One region of the Bradyrhizobium sp. th-b2 genome, then DNA from elsewhere that is predicted to be linked to it. Evidence: predicted binding sites of a transcription regulator. Region 1 holds the regulator's gene; each other region holds the start of a gene.
The links. Region 1 encodes PhoB, which activates phosphate uptake and scavenging genes when phosphate is short. Its sites were predicted from a motif close to TGTCATNNANCTGTCAT; they were not measured.
Positions count from the first base shown of each region.

Region 2: the regulator PhoB is predicted to act here: its motif matches at 1,480-1,496, upstream of K359_RS0149970 (phospholipase C).
Region 3: the regulator PhoB is predicted to act here: its motif matches at 3,281-3,297, upstream of K359_RS0108520 (glycerophosphodiester phosphodiesterase family protein).

Region 1 covers NZ_AUGA01000007.1:283,295-287,901, reverse strand. The annotation lists gene pstA (phosphate ABC transporter permease PstA) at 1-672, shown strand, start outside; gene pstB (phosphate ABC transporter ATP-binding protein PstB) at 669-1,487, shown strand; gene phoU (phosphate signaling complex protein PhoU) at 1,499-2,215, shown strand; gene phoB (phosphate regulon transcriptional regulator PhoB) at 2,346-3,056, shown strand; gene K359_RS0113880 (GcrA family cell cycle regulator) at 3,298-3,810, opposite strand; gene K359_RS61220 (hypothetical protein) at 4,071-4,310, opposite strand; gene K359_RS0113875 (aspartate aminotransferase family protein) at 4,309-4,607, shown strand, end outside.
Region 2 covers NZ_KE384571.1:29,331-33,937, forward strand. The annotation lists gene K359_RS0149970 (phospholipase C) at 1-1,429, opposite strand, end outside; partial or broken gene K359_RS66705 (penicillin acylase family protein) at 2,047-2,352, shown strand; gene K359_RS66710 (penicillin acylase family protein) at 2,373-2,738, shown strand; gene K359_RS0149980 (acyltransferase domain-containing protein) at 2,921-3,841, opposite strand; gene mdcB (triphosphoribosyl-dephospho-CoA synthase MdcB) at 3,841-4,607, opposite strand, start outside.
Region 3 covers NZ_AUGA01000004.1:249,057-253,663, reverse strand. The annotation lists gene K359_RS51465 (acid phosphatase) at 70-1,635, shown strand; gene K359_RS0108520 (glycerophosphodiester phosphodiesterase family protein) at 1,796-3,193, opposite strand; gene K359_RS0108515 (HlyD family secretion protein) at 3,384-4,355, opposite strand; gene K359_RS0108510 (ABC transporter permease) at 4,342-4,607, opposite strand, start outside.

The DNA.
Region 1 (4,607 bases):
TCGACCGAAGGCGGTCTGCTCAACGCCATCGTCGGCTCGGTCATCATGACCGTGATCGGCGTCGGTATCGGTGCGCCGCTCGGCCTGTTCGCCGGCACCTACCTCGCCGAATACGGCAAGAACGACAAGCTCACCTCGGTGATCCGCTTCATCAACGACATCCTGCTCAGCGCGCCCTCGATCATCATCGGCCTGTTCATCTATGGCGCGGTGGTGGTGCCGATGCGCGGCTTCTCGGCGATCGCAGGCGCGCTCGCGCTCGCTGTGATCGTGATCCCGGTGGTGCTGCGCACCACCGAGGACATGCTGCTGCTGGTGCCCAATCCGCTGCGCGAGGCAGCCTCCGCGCTCGGCCTGCCGCGCTCGCTGGTGATCAAGCGGATCGCTTATCGTGCAGCGCGATCCGGTCTGATCACCGGCGTGCTGCTGGCGACCGCCCGCGTTGCCGGCGAAACCGCGCCGCTGCTGTTCACCGCGCTGTCGAACCAGTTCTTCAGCTGGGATTTGACCAAGACGATGGCCAACCTGCCGGTGACCATCAACAATTTCGTGCAGAGTCCCTACGCCTACTGGAAAGAGCTGGCGTGGAGCGGTGCGCTGCTCATCACATTCACTGTGCTCGCGCTGAACATCGGCGCGCGCATCCTTGGTGCCGAAAGGGCCGCAAAATGACCGAGCTTTCCGTCTCCACGACTGTCGCGAGCCACGTTCCCCAGGTGCCGCTGCCGGAAGCGCCGCCGAAAGTCACGGTGCGCAACCTCAACTTCTATTACGGCGAGCACCACGCGCTGAAGAACATCAACCTGACGCTCGGCACCAACCGCGTCACGGCGTTCATCGGCCCGTCCGGCTGCGGCAAGTCGACCCTGCTGCGCATCTTCAACCGGATGTACGATCTCTATCCGGGTCAGCGCGCGGTCGGCCAGCTGATGCTGGACCAGACCAACATTCTCGATCCCAAGCTCGACCTCAATCTGCTGCGTGCGCGGGTCGGCATGGTGTTCCAGAAGCCGACGCCGTTCCCGATGACGATCTACGAGAACATCGCCTTCGGCATCCGCCTCTACGAGAAGATCTCGAAGTCCGAGATGGACGACCGGGTCGAGAAGGCGCTCCGCGGCGGCGCGCTGTGGAACGAGGTCAAGGACAAGCTGAACGCTTCCGGCCTGTCGCTCTCCGGCGGCCAGCAGCAGCGGCTGTGCATCGCGCGCACCGTGGCGGTGCGTCCCGAGGTGATCCTGTTCGACGAGCCGTGCTCGGCGCTCGACCCGATCTCGACCGCCAAGGTCGAGGAGCTGATCCAGGAGCTCTCCGAGGATTACACGATCGCGATCGTCACCCACAACATGCAGCAGGCGGCGCGCGTCTCCGACAAGACCGCCTTCATGTATCTCGGCGAGCTGATCGAGTTCGACGACACCAACAAGATCTTCACCTCGCCGAGCGATCGACGCACGCAGGACTACATCACCGGCCGGTTCGGCTGAGGAGACAAGCGATGGCTTCTGAACATACCGCCAAGGCATTCGACAGCGACCTGCAGGAGTTGACCCGCCTGGTCGCCGAGATGGGCGGCCTCGTCGAGCGCATGATCACCGAGTCGGTCGACGCGCTGATCCGCCGCGACGTCGCGCTGGGCAAGCGCGTGGTCGCCGCCGACATCGAGATCGACAATCTGCAGCGCGTCATCGAAGAGCGCGCGGTGCTGACGATCGCTCGCCGCCAGCCGATGGCGATCGACCTGCGCGAGATCGTCAGCGCGATGCGCGTCGCGACTGACCTCGAGCGGATCGGCGACCTCGCCAAGAACATGGGCAAGCGCGTCGCGGCGCTGGAGAGCGATTTCCAGCCGCTGAAGCTGATCCGCGGCCTCGAGCACATGACCGACCTCGTGCTGTCGCAGGTCAAGTCGGTGCTCGACGCCTATGCCGCGCACGATCTGCCGGCGGCGATGAACGTCTGGAAGGGCGACGAGGAGGTCGATGCGATCTGCACCTCGCTGTTCCGCGAACTGCTCACCTACATGATGGAGGATCCGCGCAACATCTCGTTCTGCATCCATCTGATGTTCTGCGCCAAGAACATCGAGCGGATCGGCGACCACGCCACCAATATCGCCGAGACCGTGTTCTACATGATCGAGGGCCAGCAGATCACCGACAAGCGTCCGAAGGGCGATATGACCAATTTCGCCACCACGGTGCCGGGCAACTAGGGCATGATCCGCATCGGCGGAACCGGATTGTCGTCGCGACAAACCGTTTCCCACGGGGAATATGCTCAGGGGTTGAGTGTTTCGGTTTGCGTTTGGGCAACGGATCACCACAGAGAAAGAACTTAGACCGATGAGCGCACGCATTCTGGTAGTCGAAGACGAGGAAGCGCTGACGACACTGTTGCGCTACAACCTCGATGCGGAAGGCTACGACGTCGAAACGGTGGGACGCGGCGACGACGCCGACACCAGGTTGAAGGAGCGCATCCCCGACCTCGTTGTGCTGGACTGGATGCTGCCGGGCCTGTCCGGCATCGAGCTGTGCCGCCGCCTGCGGGCGCGGCCCGAGACCAAGCAGCTTCCGATCATCATGCTGACCGCGCGCGGCGAGGAGAGTGAGCGCGTGCGCGGGCTTGCCACCGGCGCCGACGATTACATCGTCAAGCCGTTCTCGGTGCCCGAGCTGCTGGCGCGGGTGAAGGGCTTGCTGCGCCGTGCGAGCCCGGAGCGGCTTGCCACCGTGCTGACCTATGGCGATATCGAACTCGACCGCGAGAAGCGCCGCGTGGCGCGCTCCGGCCGCCCGATCGATCTCGGGCCGACCGAATATCGTCTGCTCGAATTCTTCCTCGAGCATCCCGGCCGGGTGTTCAGCCGCGAGCAGCTGCTCGACAGCGTCTGGGGCCGCGACATCTATATCGACGAGCGCACCGTCGACGTGCATATCGGCCGCCTGCGTAAGTTGCTCAATCCGGGCCGCGAGCAGGATCCGATCCGCACCGTGCGCGGCGCCGGCTACGCGCTCGACGACCGCTTCGCGAAGGCCGAGCCGCAGCCGTAACGGCCGTGTGGCATTCATAAACCGCAACACGTTGTCGTCCCGGCGAAAGCCGGGACCCATACGCCGCGGCCGGCGCAATCGGCACGCGGCCAGACGGCTTTCAAACAACACCCATTCGTGGTTATGGGTCCCGGCCTGCGCCGGGACGACGCCGGTGATGCATCCGGGCTACGGTTCTCACAAAAAAATCCCCGCTTTCATGGGGATTTCTTTTTCAGTCCTACGCCAGTTTCCCGAGTGCTCACTTGATCTGCGGTTTCGCCGACGGCCGGCGGCGATCGCCGGCGGGCTGGTAGGCGACGCGCGAGTGGTGTGCGCAATAGGGCAGGCCGCCGAGCGCCTTGCCGCCGCAGAAGAAGAATTCCGGGCTCGATGGATCGCCGACCGGCCAGTGGCAGGTGGCTTCGTTCAGCTCGAGCAGCGACAGCCGCTGGCTCATCGGCACCACGTTGTCGTAGGAGATCGGATCGGGCTCCATCTCGACCTCGAAGGCATGCGCCAGCGCGGTGTTGCCGCGCGAGACCGGACGCGCCACCCGCATCATGTGCTGGGCGGGGCGGGCCTTGCGCTGCCGCGGCGCGGCCGTGGAGGGGGCCTTGGCGCGGCCGGAGAGGCCGAGCCGATGCACTTTGCCGATCACGGCATTTCGCGTCACATTGCCAAGTTCCGCGGCGATCTGGCTGGCCGAGAGGCCAGACTCCCAGAGCTTCTTCAGCTGCTCGACGCGATCGTCGGACCAGGTCAATACAGTCATCGCATTCTTCCTTTCGCATGGCGCCGGCCAGTCATTGGAGCGACGCTGCGAGCCAAATCCGGGTCAAAATCCCAGCGGCCAGAATCCCTTAGCCCTCGCCGGGCGCGGTCTTGCGCCCGAACGTTTACGTGTGACACGAAGGCTACTTAGAGGGTCCAGTACTGCCGCACGAGATGTCGTACCCGACAGGCCAAACGCTACAATATGGCGTGACTCTGGCGCAAGAGTCCGCGGCCGTGCGTCCACATGTTCCCACAAAGTTAAGCACTGTAATGAGGCTTTTCCACCGCACCGGAATGCTCCGGATTGCGCTCGTTTCGCATCGCAGGAAGGCCGGCAAAGGCCGGCTCCTGGCGATTGACACCTACTGGCCGCAGCATAGAATGGCTGCACGTGCCGCCCGCAAAGGCGGCCGTTTTGTTTTCCGAAGCTGGCCGTTGCTGCACTGGCGTCAAGGCGCGCACGGCAATTGTCGGCTTCAAACCGGCAGTGAACGCCATGACCAACAGCGCCTCGTCGCATCTGCTCCCCGTCTTCGCCCGGGTCGATCTCGGCTTCGAGCGCGGTGAGGGCGCCTGGCTGATCGCAACCAACGGCGACCGCTATCTCGACTTCACCTCGGGCGTTGCGGTGAACGCGCTCGGGCACGCGCATCCGCATCTGGTCCAGGCGCTGCAGGAACAGGCGACCAAGCTCTGGCACATGTCGAACCTGTTCAAGAGCCCGGACGGCGAGGCGCTGGCCGCCCGGCTGTGCGAGCAGAGCTTTGCCGACTTCGTGTTCTTCTGCAATTCCGG
Region 2 (4,607 bases), on a different contig from region 1:
AGCCGTTGACTCCTGCGGGTTCGGTCGTGCCAATCACGCCGCAAATGCCCGTGCCGTTCAACGCATCGGCTGTTGCCGAGAACGACGGCCTCGTCGTCTTGGCGAAAGCGTGGTCATACCAGCCGTCCGAGTCATCATAGGCGAGGATTACGGCGGTACTTTCCCAGTCAGGCCGCTGCTGCAGGAAGTTGATCAGGGTAACCAGCCCCGTCTGCTCATCGAGCGGATCGGAGTTGCCCGGGTGAGCGTCCTGGAAGGCCGACATTTTGATGAAAGACACTGCCGGATAGTTGCCGGATCCGACCGCAGTGAAGAAGTCGTCCAAATCGTAGGCGTGGTTGGCCGGATCAACCTTGTTTTTGCCGGGTACCGTCGTATAGCCAATCGCCTTGGTCGAGGTCGGGCGGGCATGGGTCGGGTTGGCCGTCGACTGGTAATACTGGAACCAAATGTGATGCGGGATATAGTCCCGGATCGCGCCGCCGACGACCTGGCTCACGGTGGAGCGCACACAACCTGTGGTGCCGTTGTTGTTGAGAGTTTGCAGGTTGAAACCACCGACAAAAGATCCCCAGGGGATATCGGCGGCATTGAGCAAGTCGCCGATGTTCTTGCTCGTCATCCGAACTTGTGAGGTCTGGCTTGAGCACACGTCCCCGACCGGATCCGTATCGCTGGTCAGCGTGAGACCGCCCTGACCATCCTGGACTGTACTCGCAGTGAGGCCCGCCGGAATGATCGCCCCATTCGTGGTCCCGGCAAACATGTTGAGCAAGCCAGGCGTCGACGGGCCATATTGATCACTCCAGGCATTGTCGCTCATCGCGTAGTTCTGGGCATAATTCCAGAGGGCGGTCACTGTGTTGCCGTCGAAGAAGCCCATGACCTGACCTTTGGTGCCAAAAGCGCCGGCGCCGCCATTGGTGCCCTTGCCGGTGAATTCCGGGAACAGATCGTTCATGCCGCCGTCGTAGGCCTTCTGCTCGGCCGTGTAGCCATGGCCCTGATCGGCCGTATTGGCCTGCGTGCGATCTAGACGGAACGGGTTGGAAGCGCCGGCGCCGTTGGCCGCATTCAAGTTTGGATTGTTATTGAGCAGAGTGACGCTCGACAAGAGATTGTCGATGTCCCGCTGCGTGTTCTTGGCAGGCTCGAAAACCGGCTCGCCTTCCGGATTCAGTGCATTCGGGTAAGTACCGAAATAATGATCAAACGAGCGGTTCTCGTTGAAAACGATCACCAGGTGCTTGATCGGATATTTGGTCTTCAACGTATTCGGATCAACGGCGGCATCCTTGTCGTCCTTCTTGCTGTCTGCCTTGTTGGTGCCCGGACCAGCGATAACTGAGCCAGTCGACGTTGCAATACTCGCAACAGCAAACAGCGCTACAGTGGCGAGTAACGTCGTCTTCAATTTTCGATTCTTCATTTTTCCCTCAAGAGGTGCATGCAAAGCGGCGAGACCGTTAGTCAGCGTCAATGACGGCCATGTGTCAGTTTTGATTTCTGCTGCGGCACAATCGCAATCCGAATGCTGATTGCGGGTCGTGCAAATCGTCTGACAAATTACGGCGGCGGAAGCATTTTCGATGCAGTGGAGTACAGACGCAAATGCGCGAAATAGAGCGCGTTCACGTCAACATAAAAAGTTCTTTACCGTCTACCGGGGAATTTATTGCGCCGATCGCGAATATTGCTTCGAAGTCCGAGGATGGAGGTGAAGGCGATCTACATACTGCTGCCATCAAAGACCCTTTGGCCTTCAACAGCGCGCAACCAAGGCGGTAGGCAGTGAATTGGAAGAAGAATATCTGTGCCTTCTGAGTGGAGCCAATGTCGGCCATAGTCGAAGGACTTGGATGGCAGTTCTTCGAAGGAAAGCCGAGCTTGAGGGGGTTGGATCCGGCAACGCCGTCAGCGCACGGATTGGTACCAACAGAAGATAGCTTTCAAGTACACCCGAAGCAGGAAAGCGGATCAATAAGAACGATAGTGATCAAGACGATCGCTTACGGCATTGTCCTCTTGCTGGGCGGGATTGGCATTATGGCTGCCTTGATCTGGCAGACATTGCCACCGTTCAATGATGAGTTGCAGGTCCACGGACTTTCCGCCGCCGCAAGCGTGCGTTTGGACGCGAATGGCATTCCTTGGATCCGCACCTCGACGATGATCGATGCCGCAACAGCGCTTGGCTATCTGCATGCACGAGACCGGATGTTCCAGATGGATCTCATGCGCCGCTCGGCGTCAGGGCGATTGTCGGAGATTGCCGGGCAAGCGGCGCTGCCGATGGATCGAATGATGCGCACTCTCGGCCTTCGTGTTCGCGCATCATCTGACCTTGACGCTGTGTCAGAGCCGACACGCCTATGCTGGAAGCTTATGCGCGAGGCGTCAACGCCTGGATCGACGAACGCGGCCGCTTTAGCGCGGAAGAGTTCCTGCTCCTCGGCGCTCCAGAGCCATGGAGTCCGGTGGATAGCATGCTTTGGGGCGAGACAATGGGAGTCTGGCTTTCGCACAACTGGCGGACTGAGCTCGCCCGGCTCAACCTGCCGGTAAGCTGTCGCAGCAGGAGATCGATGAGCTATGGCCGCAAGACGGCGAGGCCGGACGGCCGCATGCGGCGCTCGATCCGGCACTTGCCGGTACAGCACGGCGCCTTCTGGCTACGCTGCCGGATTTCCCGGCTCCCTTCACTCAGCCACACACGGAGTTACGCTGCTCTCCAGTAAGAAAATAGGGCCTTTGAAACAGTGGGTTTCGCGATGTAGCGGCCTCCCGTTACCACCTTTCTCCACACACCCGTTGCCCGGTTGGGGTAAGCGGCTTTGCCGAGCAGGCATTTTGGGCGGCCGCTTCTGCGGCCTCTGCGTCGCCTGCTGTGACACTCCGCGTCTCAAGTCATGCGTGCCGGCTAGTTGGAAGCAACCCAGCTTCGCAAGCCTTCGACCGTGTGAAATCCGTCCGTGGCGTAGCATCGAATGGATGGCAGGAATGTTTGCGCCATCTCTGCAAGCGCATGTCCTGGGCCGAGGTCCAACACCCTGGTGACTCCCAGCTCTGCAAGGGCTTCCAAGGTCGCTTCCCAGTCGATGGGGCACGCGACCTGGCCTGCGAGCTTCACAGTTGCACTCCCTGCAGAGAAGATGCGTTCGCCGTCGCCCCCGGAAAGCAGAATCCGTCCGCTTGCGACAGGGGTGCGTCTGCTGCCGTCGAGCGCCTGTTGCAGCGGCGCGCAGACCTGCGCGAGATGTGACGTGTGCGACGCGATTTTCACGGCGAGAAGGCCGGTGCGCGCGGCGCCCTGTCTTGTCGCTTCCCGGCAGAGCTCGATGAGGTCCCGCTCTGCGCCTCCGATCACGAACAGGAGGTCGGGGTTCTTGATCGCGAACTCGCAGCGGTGGTGTTCAAGCAGACGTTCGAGCGTGGCCCGGTCGAGCCCGCGGACGTAGCCGAGGCGGCCACCTGGTCCGGCCGCGCGGTCCATCTGGCGCGCGCGAACATCTGTCAGTCGGAGGGCTTCGTCGGCTGTCCATATTCCGGCGATGCTCCAGGCCGCCATCTCACCAACGCTGTAACCTGTGACGGCAGTCTGTTCAGGCAGCAGGTCGGCAATGCAGGCGTGGATCGCGAGCACCGACGTGACGGTCAGGATCTGGCTGACACGGTTGGCCGACAATACGTCCACGCTTTGTGTCCTGACGAGCTCCCGTGGGTCCTCGCCGAGACAGGCGGTTGCCGCGGCGAAAACCGGCTCCGCGGCGGGCTGCTCCGCGACCAGATCGAAGATCTTGTCCGAAAGGGTGCCTTGTCCGCCGCAGAGCAGTGCAAGCATCACGGTTCCAGTCGGTCGACGAAGAGGGCCATGGCCAGCAGGTCCGCCGAGCCGCCCGGGCTCAGATTGCGCGCCACGAACGCGTGATGAATGTCGGCCGCTCGTCTCCGCCAGCCGGCAGATCCGATGCCTCCCGCCGCCAGAAATGCAGATGCGCTGGCCTGCGCGGAGCGCAATCCCTCCGGTCCGCCCCGATGCAACAGGTTGGTGTCGGTGACGTCGGCGATGAGCGTCATGCATGTCTGAATGCGCACCGCTTCTTCATCATGAGGAACGAGCTTCCGCGCCGCATGCAGCGCGGGAAGGGCGATGTCATACACCGACGGAAAGCCATGGGCGGCTTCCGCCCTGGCGCCGCCGGCGCCGTAGCGCCGCGAGGCGACGGCGCCATGACTGCGCAGCGATATGGGACCTGAAAGGATGTCTTTGTCCCAGCGCCGCGACACCAGGTCGCCGAGGGATTTGTGGATGCCGAGCGCGCCACGATATCCGGCCGCGGCGCAGAGCAGGCCCAATCCGAAGATCGCGCCGCGATGTGTGTTGACACCGCGGGTTGCAGCGAGCATGGCGCGCTCCGCCGCAACTCCGATCGCGCGCAACCGGTTCATGCCGGCGCCCTCGGCGCCCGCGGCTGCTAGATCGCTGAAGAACGGCTTCAGGGTCTCGGCGCTGCGGCACAAGAGCTCGGCATCCATGTCGCAATGCGCGCCATTGTCGACATGGCTGACCAGCCCCGGCTTTGGATAGGTCTCGACTTCGAGCTTCA
Region 3 (4,607 bases), on a different contig from region 1:
CGAGCGTCTGGGCTATGACGAAGACCGAACGGAACGATAGCAACAATCCGGTGAGTGCAGGGGGCTGGAATGCGAACGAAATCGGCGGTTGTCGTTTTTGCATCGAGTTTCTTCATCGGTGCGTGCGGTCCGGCGCTGGCAGCCGGGGACAGTCCGGGCGCCAAGAAGGATGCCGCCGGCGATCTGGCGCTGATCGACACGGTCGTGGTGATCTATGCGGAGAACCGCAGCTTCGACAATCTCTACGGCAGTTTTCCGGGCGCGAATGGCGTGGCCAAGGCGTCCGCCTCGACGCGGATCCAGCGCGATCGCGACGGCAAGCGGTTCCGTGAGTTACCGCCGATCTGGGAAGGCCTGACCGCCAAGGGTGTCACGCCGCCGATCACCCAGGCCGAGACCGAGCATCTGCCCAATCGCCCCTTCTATGCTGACGATCCGAAGGGCTTCAGGCTGAGCTACGGCACCATCACGCGCGACCTCTGGCACCGCTTTTATCAGAACCAGATGCAGATCAATGGCGGGCGTAACGACAAATTCGTTGCCCATGCCGACTCGGGCGCCCTGGTGATGAGCCTGTGGGACGGATCGAAATTGGCGATGTGGAAGGTGGCCGAGAAATATGTGCTGGCCGACAATTTCTTCATGGGGGCCTTCGGCGGCTCCTTCCTCAACCATCAATGGCTGGTCTGCGCCTGCGTACCTTACTATCCCCGTGCCGATACCAACCCCGCCAAGCCGTCGATCTCCGTTGTCGAGCGCGATGGCGTGACGTTGACGCAGGCCGCCAACTCGCCGAAATCGGCGATGGACGGCATTCCGAAATATGCCGGCGACGGCAATCTCACCCCTGATTTCTACGCCGTGAACACCATGCAGCCGCCCTATCAGCCGAGCGGCAACGACCCCGCGAAGGATGGCGACAAGGCCTATGCGGATCCGAAGAATGCGACGACGCTTGTGCCGCAGATCGAGCCGACCATCGGAGATTTGCTCAGCCTCAAGCACGTGACGTGGGCCTGGTATGGCGGGGCCTGGCAGGATGTGCTCGACCATGGCAACAAGTCGCCGGTGCCGAACTTCCAGTATCACCACCAGCCTCTCAATTACTATGCGAGCTTCGCCCCGGGCACCGCGGCCCGTGCCGAGCATCTGCTTGACGGCGGCCTGGCGGGCAAGGAGTTCATCAAGGCGATCGACGACGGCAAGCTGCCGCAGGTTTCCTTCTACAAGCCGCAGGGCGACCTCAACGAGCATTCGGGCTATGCCGATATCCAGGCCGGCGACAGCCATATCGCCGATGTCGTCGCGCATCTCGAGAAGAGCCCGCAATGGCCGCATATGCTGGTCGTCATCACCCATGACGAGAATGGCGGCCTGTGGGATCACGTGGCGCCCCCGAAGGGCGATCGGTGGGGCCCTGGCTCACGCATCCCGGCCATCATCGTCTCTCCGTATGCGCGCCGCGGTTATGTCGACCATACGCCGATGGACACGACATCGATCCTGCGCTTCATCACGCGCCGCTTCGAACTGCCGACGCTGCACGGCATCACCGTGCGCGACGCTGCGATCGCCGCTCGTGGTCAGAAGCCGCTCGGCGACCTGACCAGCGCGCTGGCGCTTAAGGGGAAGTGAGGCGGAGGCTGTGTACCCGTCCGCCTGCGCTCAGGAGCCAGAGCGCGAGGCGCTTCCGCTCACGCTTGCCATCGGCCACAGGCCGGGCAGCATCGCTTTCAGATGAACGTGTGACCGCGGCGCTGCACGACATGCATCCGCGGCCTTCGCATCGCCGGCGTCACCAGCCCAGTTCACGGAGATAGGCCGCACGGGCGGCGACTCCGGTGTGGGTGAAATCCGTGAAGACCCCGTCCACGCCGAGGCGGAAGAACTTCAGATATTCCAGGCCCGGATCGCCGCGATAGTCGGCCGCCAGATATTTCTTCTCGTTCCGGAAGGTGAAGACATGCACGAACAGGCCGAGCTTGTGCGCATCGGCAATGACGCTGGTTGCTTCCTGCGTCGAGGCCTCCGGCGTCGATCCCTTGTAGGGCTTGCCGTCGGCGTTGCTGTCTTTCCAGGGTGAGATCTTCAACGGAACGATATACGCCTTCCACGGACCGATGCCGTCGGCATAGGTCTTGATCTCCGCGAGGCCCTCAGGGGTCAGCATCGCATCGAAGCCGCGCGAGTCGCCCGCAACCGTCCAGTCGTACGGGCGGGAATTGGCGATGTTGTTCAGCAGGACCTTGCCGGTCTTGAAGTCGACACCGTTGCCGTCGATCAGCTGGACCTGCCGCGTTTCCAGTCCATGGCCGCGCATGTATTTCAGACTGCCGGCCTCGAAGCTCTGAACGACGATCGGAGCGTCCTTCGCGTTGAGGCCGTTCTCCTTGATGATCTTGATCAGGGCATCCTCGAGCGGGTGGCTCCCGGGCGCACCGCAGCCATTGGCGATGGCCTGGGCATTGTTCCAGCTCGGATTCTTGGTTTCCGGATAGACCGAGATGGGACGTCCCGTTGCCTTGCTCTTGGCCTTGGCGATGTCGATGATGTCCTGGAAGCTGATGATCGGGAATTTGCCGTTGAACAGCTTCGGCCTCTCGTTGGCCGCATCATAGGTGGTGCCGGCGATCCAGTTCTTCAGCTCGGCCATGGTGAAGTCGGTGATCGACCAGTCGTTGGTGTGGTCATCGCCATCCACGATCAGTGCTTTCAGCACCGATTTGGGATCGGCCGGATCGATGAGATCGGTGAGGTAGTCGGCTGGCCCGCCGGTGGGAGCTTGCGCCCATTTCCCCTTGACGAGGACACCCGGCGCCGTGCGCTTGCGGGCCGCAACCTCCGGATTGGTCTTCGCCACCTCGGCAATGTTGGTGTTGTCGCCGAGCCACGGGTTGTGGCGTGCCACCAGCACGCAATCCCTGGTCAGGTGCAGGTCCTCTTCGAGCGAATCCGTTCCGAGGTCGGCGGCGAGCTCATACGATGCATCGGTCTCCTCGGGCACCAGGCCCGGCACGCCGCGATGCCCGATGACGAGCGGCGGCTTTCCATCGAGGGTCAGGAAGGGCTTGTTGCCGGCCGGCACTGACGTGGTTTGCGCTGACGCGATCGATGGCGGGAGCATCGCCAAAGCCGCCGCACCGAACAGCATCGCTGCGAGATGTACTTTCCGTCCTGAACGAATGTGCTTCACGGCCACGCCTCCATCTTTGGTGTAGCGTCGGGTCCAGTGCCACAAGGGCCGAGCCGTTCGACGCTGCTGTCTTCTTGTCTCAATCTCCTGACAGCTGGATGACTGTCGGGCGGGGTGGGCCGACAAAGCTTTTGAAATGCATCGCGGCGACGCGCACGTCACCGCGGTTCGGGGCCGACCGTCGCGCGCTTCATCGCTCGATCCGGACGGTCATGCCGGGCTCGAGGCCTTCCGCGGCGCCGGCGGGATCGAGACGCAGCCGCAGCGTGCTGCGGTCATGATCGCCGATCACGCGCTCGGCCTGCCAGGTGGCGAAGGTGCCGAGCGGCCGCAATTCGGTGATCGCGGCCTTGGTCGCGCCGCCGGTGGCATTCCGGATCACGTTCACGGTCTTTCCGATCGCAAGGCCGTCGAGATGGTCCTCGCGCACGTTGAACGACAGCCATTGCTTGCCGGCCGCCGCGACCATCAGGATCGGCTGGCCCGCGCGAACGTTCTCGCCCACTTCCGCAGCGATGACACTGACCACGCCGTCGGCCGGCGCGCGCAGCACCATCTTGTCGAGCCGGCGTTCGAGCACCGCGACGGCGGCCGCGGCCGCCTGCACCTGGGCGTCGGCGATGGCGCGCTCCTCCTTGGTCGGCCCCGCCACTGCGGCGTCGTAATTGGCTTGGGCTGCCGCCACGCCGGCGCGCGCCGCCGCCACGTCATTCTCGGCCTGGTCGAGTGCCTGCTGGGTTTCAAAACTCTGGCTCGCCAATGTGCTGATCCGCTTGAGCTGGACCTCGACATAGTCGAGGCGCGACTTGGCCTTGGAGATGGCCGCCTTAAGGGAATCGACCTGCTCGCGGCGAACGCCGGCATAGACATTGTTGCGGCTTGCGACCGCAGCGGCGAGCGCGGCCCGCGCCTGGTCCGCCTGCGCGGTCAACTCGACCGCGGAGAGCTTGGCGAGAACGTCGCCTGCGTGCACCTGCGCGCCTTTCTCGACCGCGATCGACATAAGCTGGCCGTTCACCTCCGGCTCGACCCTGACCTCGGTCGAGCGCACGACACCGACGGTTGCGGGGGACGACGTCGCGCGGTTCTCGGAATAGATCAGCGCGCCCGCGACGAGCACAAGCGGGACCGCGATGATGGCGATGCGCCTAGCGTTGGGCATGTTGCGGTCCTCTCTTGAACACCAGCGCCGAGATCACGGCGAGTGCGAAATAGCCCAGCGCCAAACACCACAGTCCGAGCCAGTCATGCGAGACCTCCCAGATGCTGGCGCCGAGCTGGTTGATGCGCACGAGGCCGTCGATCGCGGAGTCGGCCGGAAACAGCCGGCCCAGCGCGGTGGCCGCAGCGGGGATGGCCTCGCGCGGCCATGCAAAGCCGGCGGTGAAGAATTGCGGCAGGCTGGTCGCCAGCA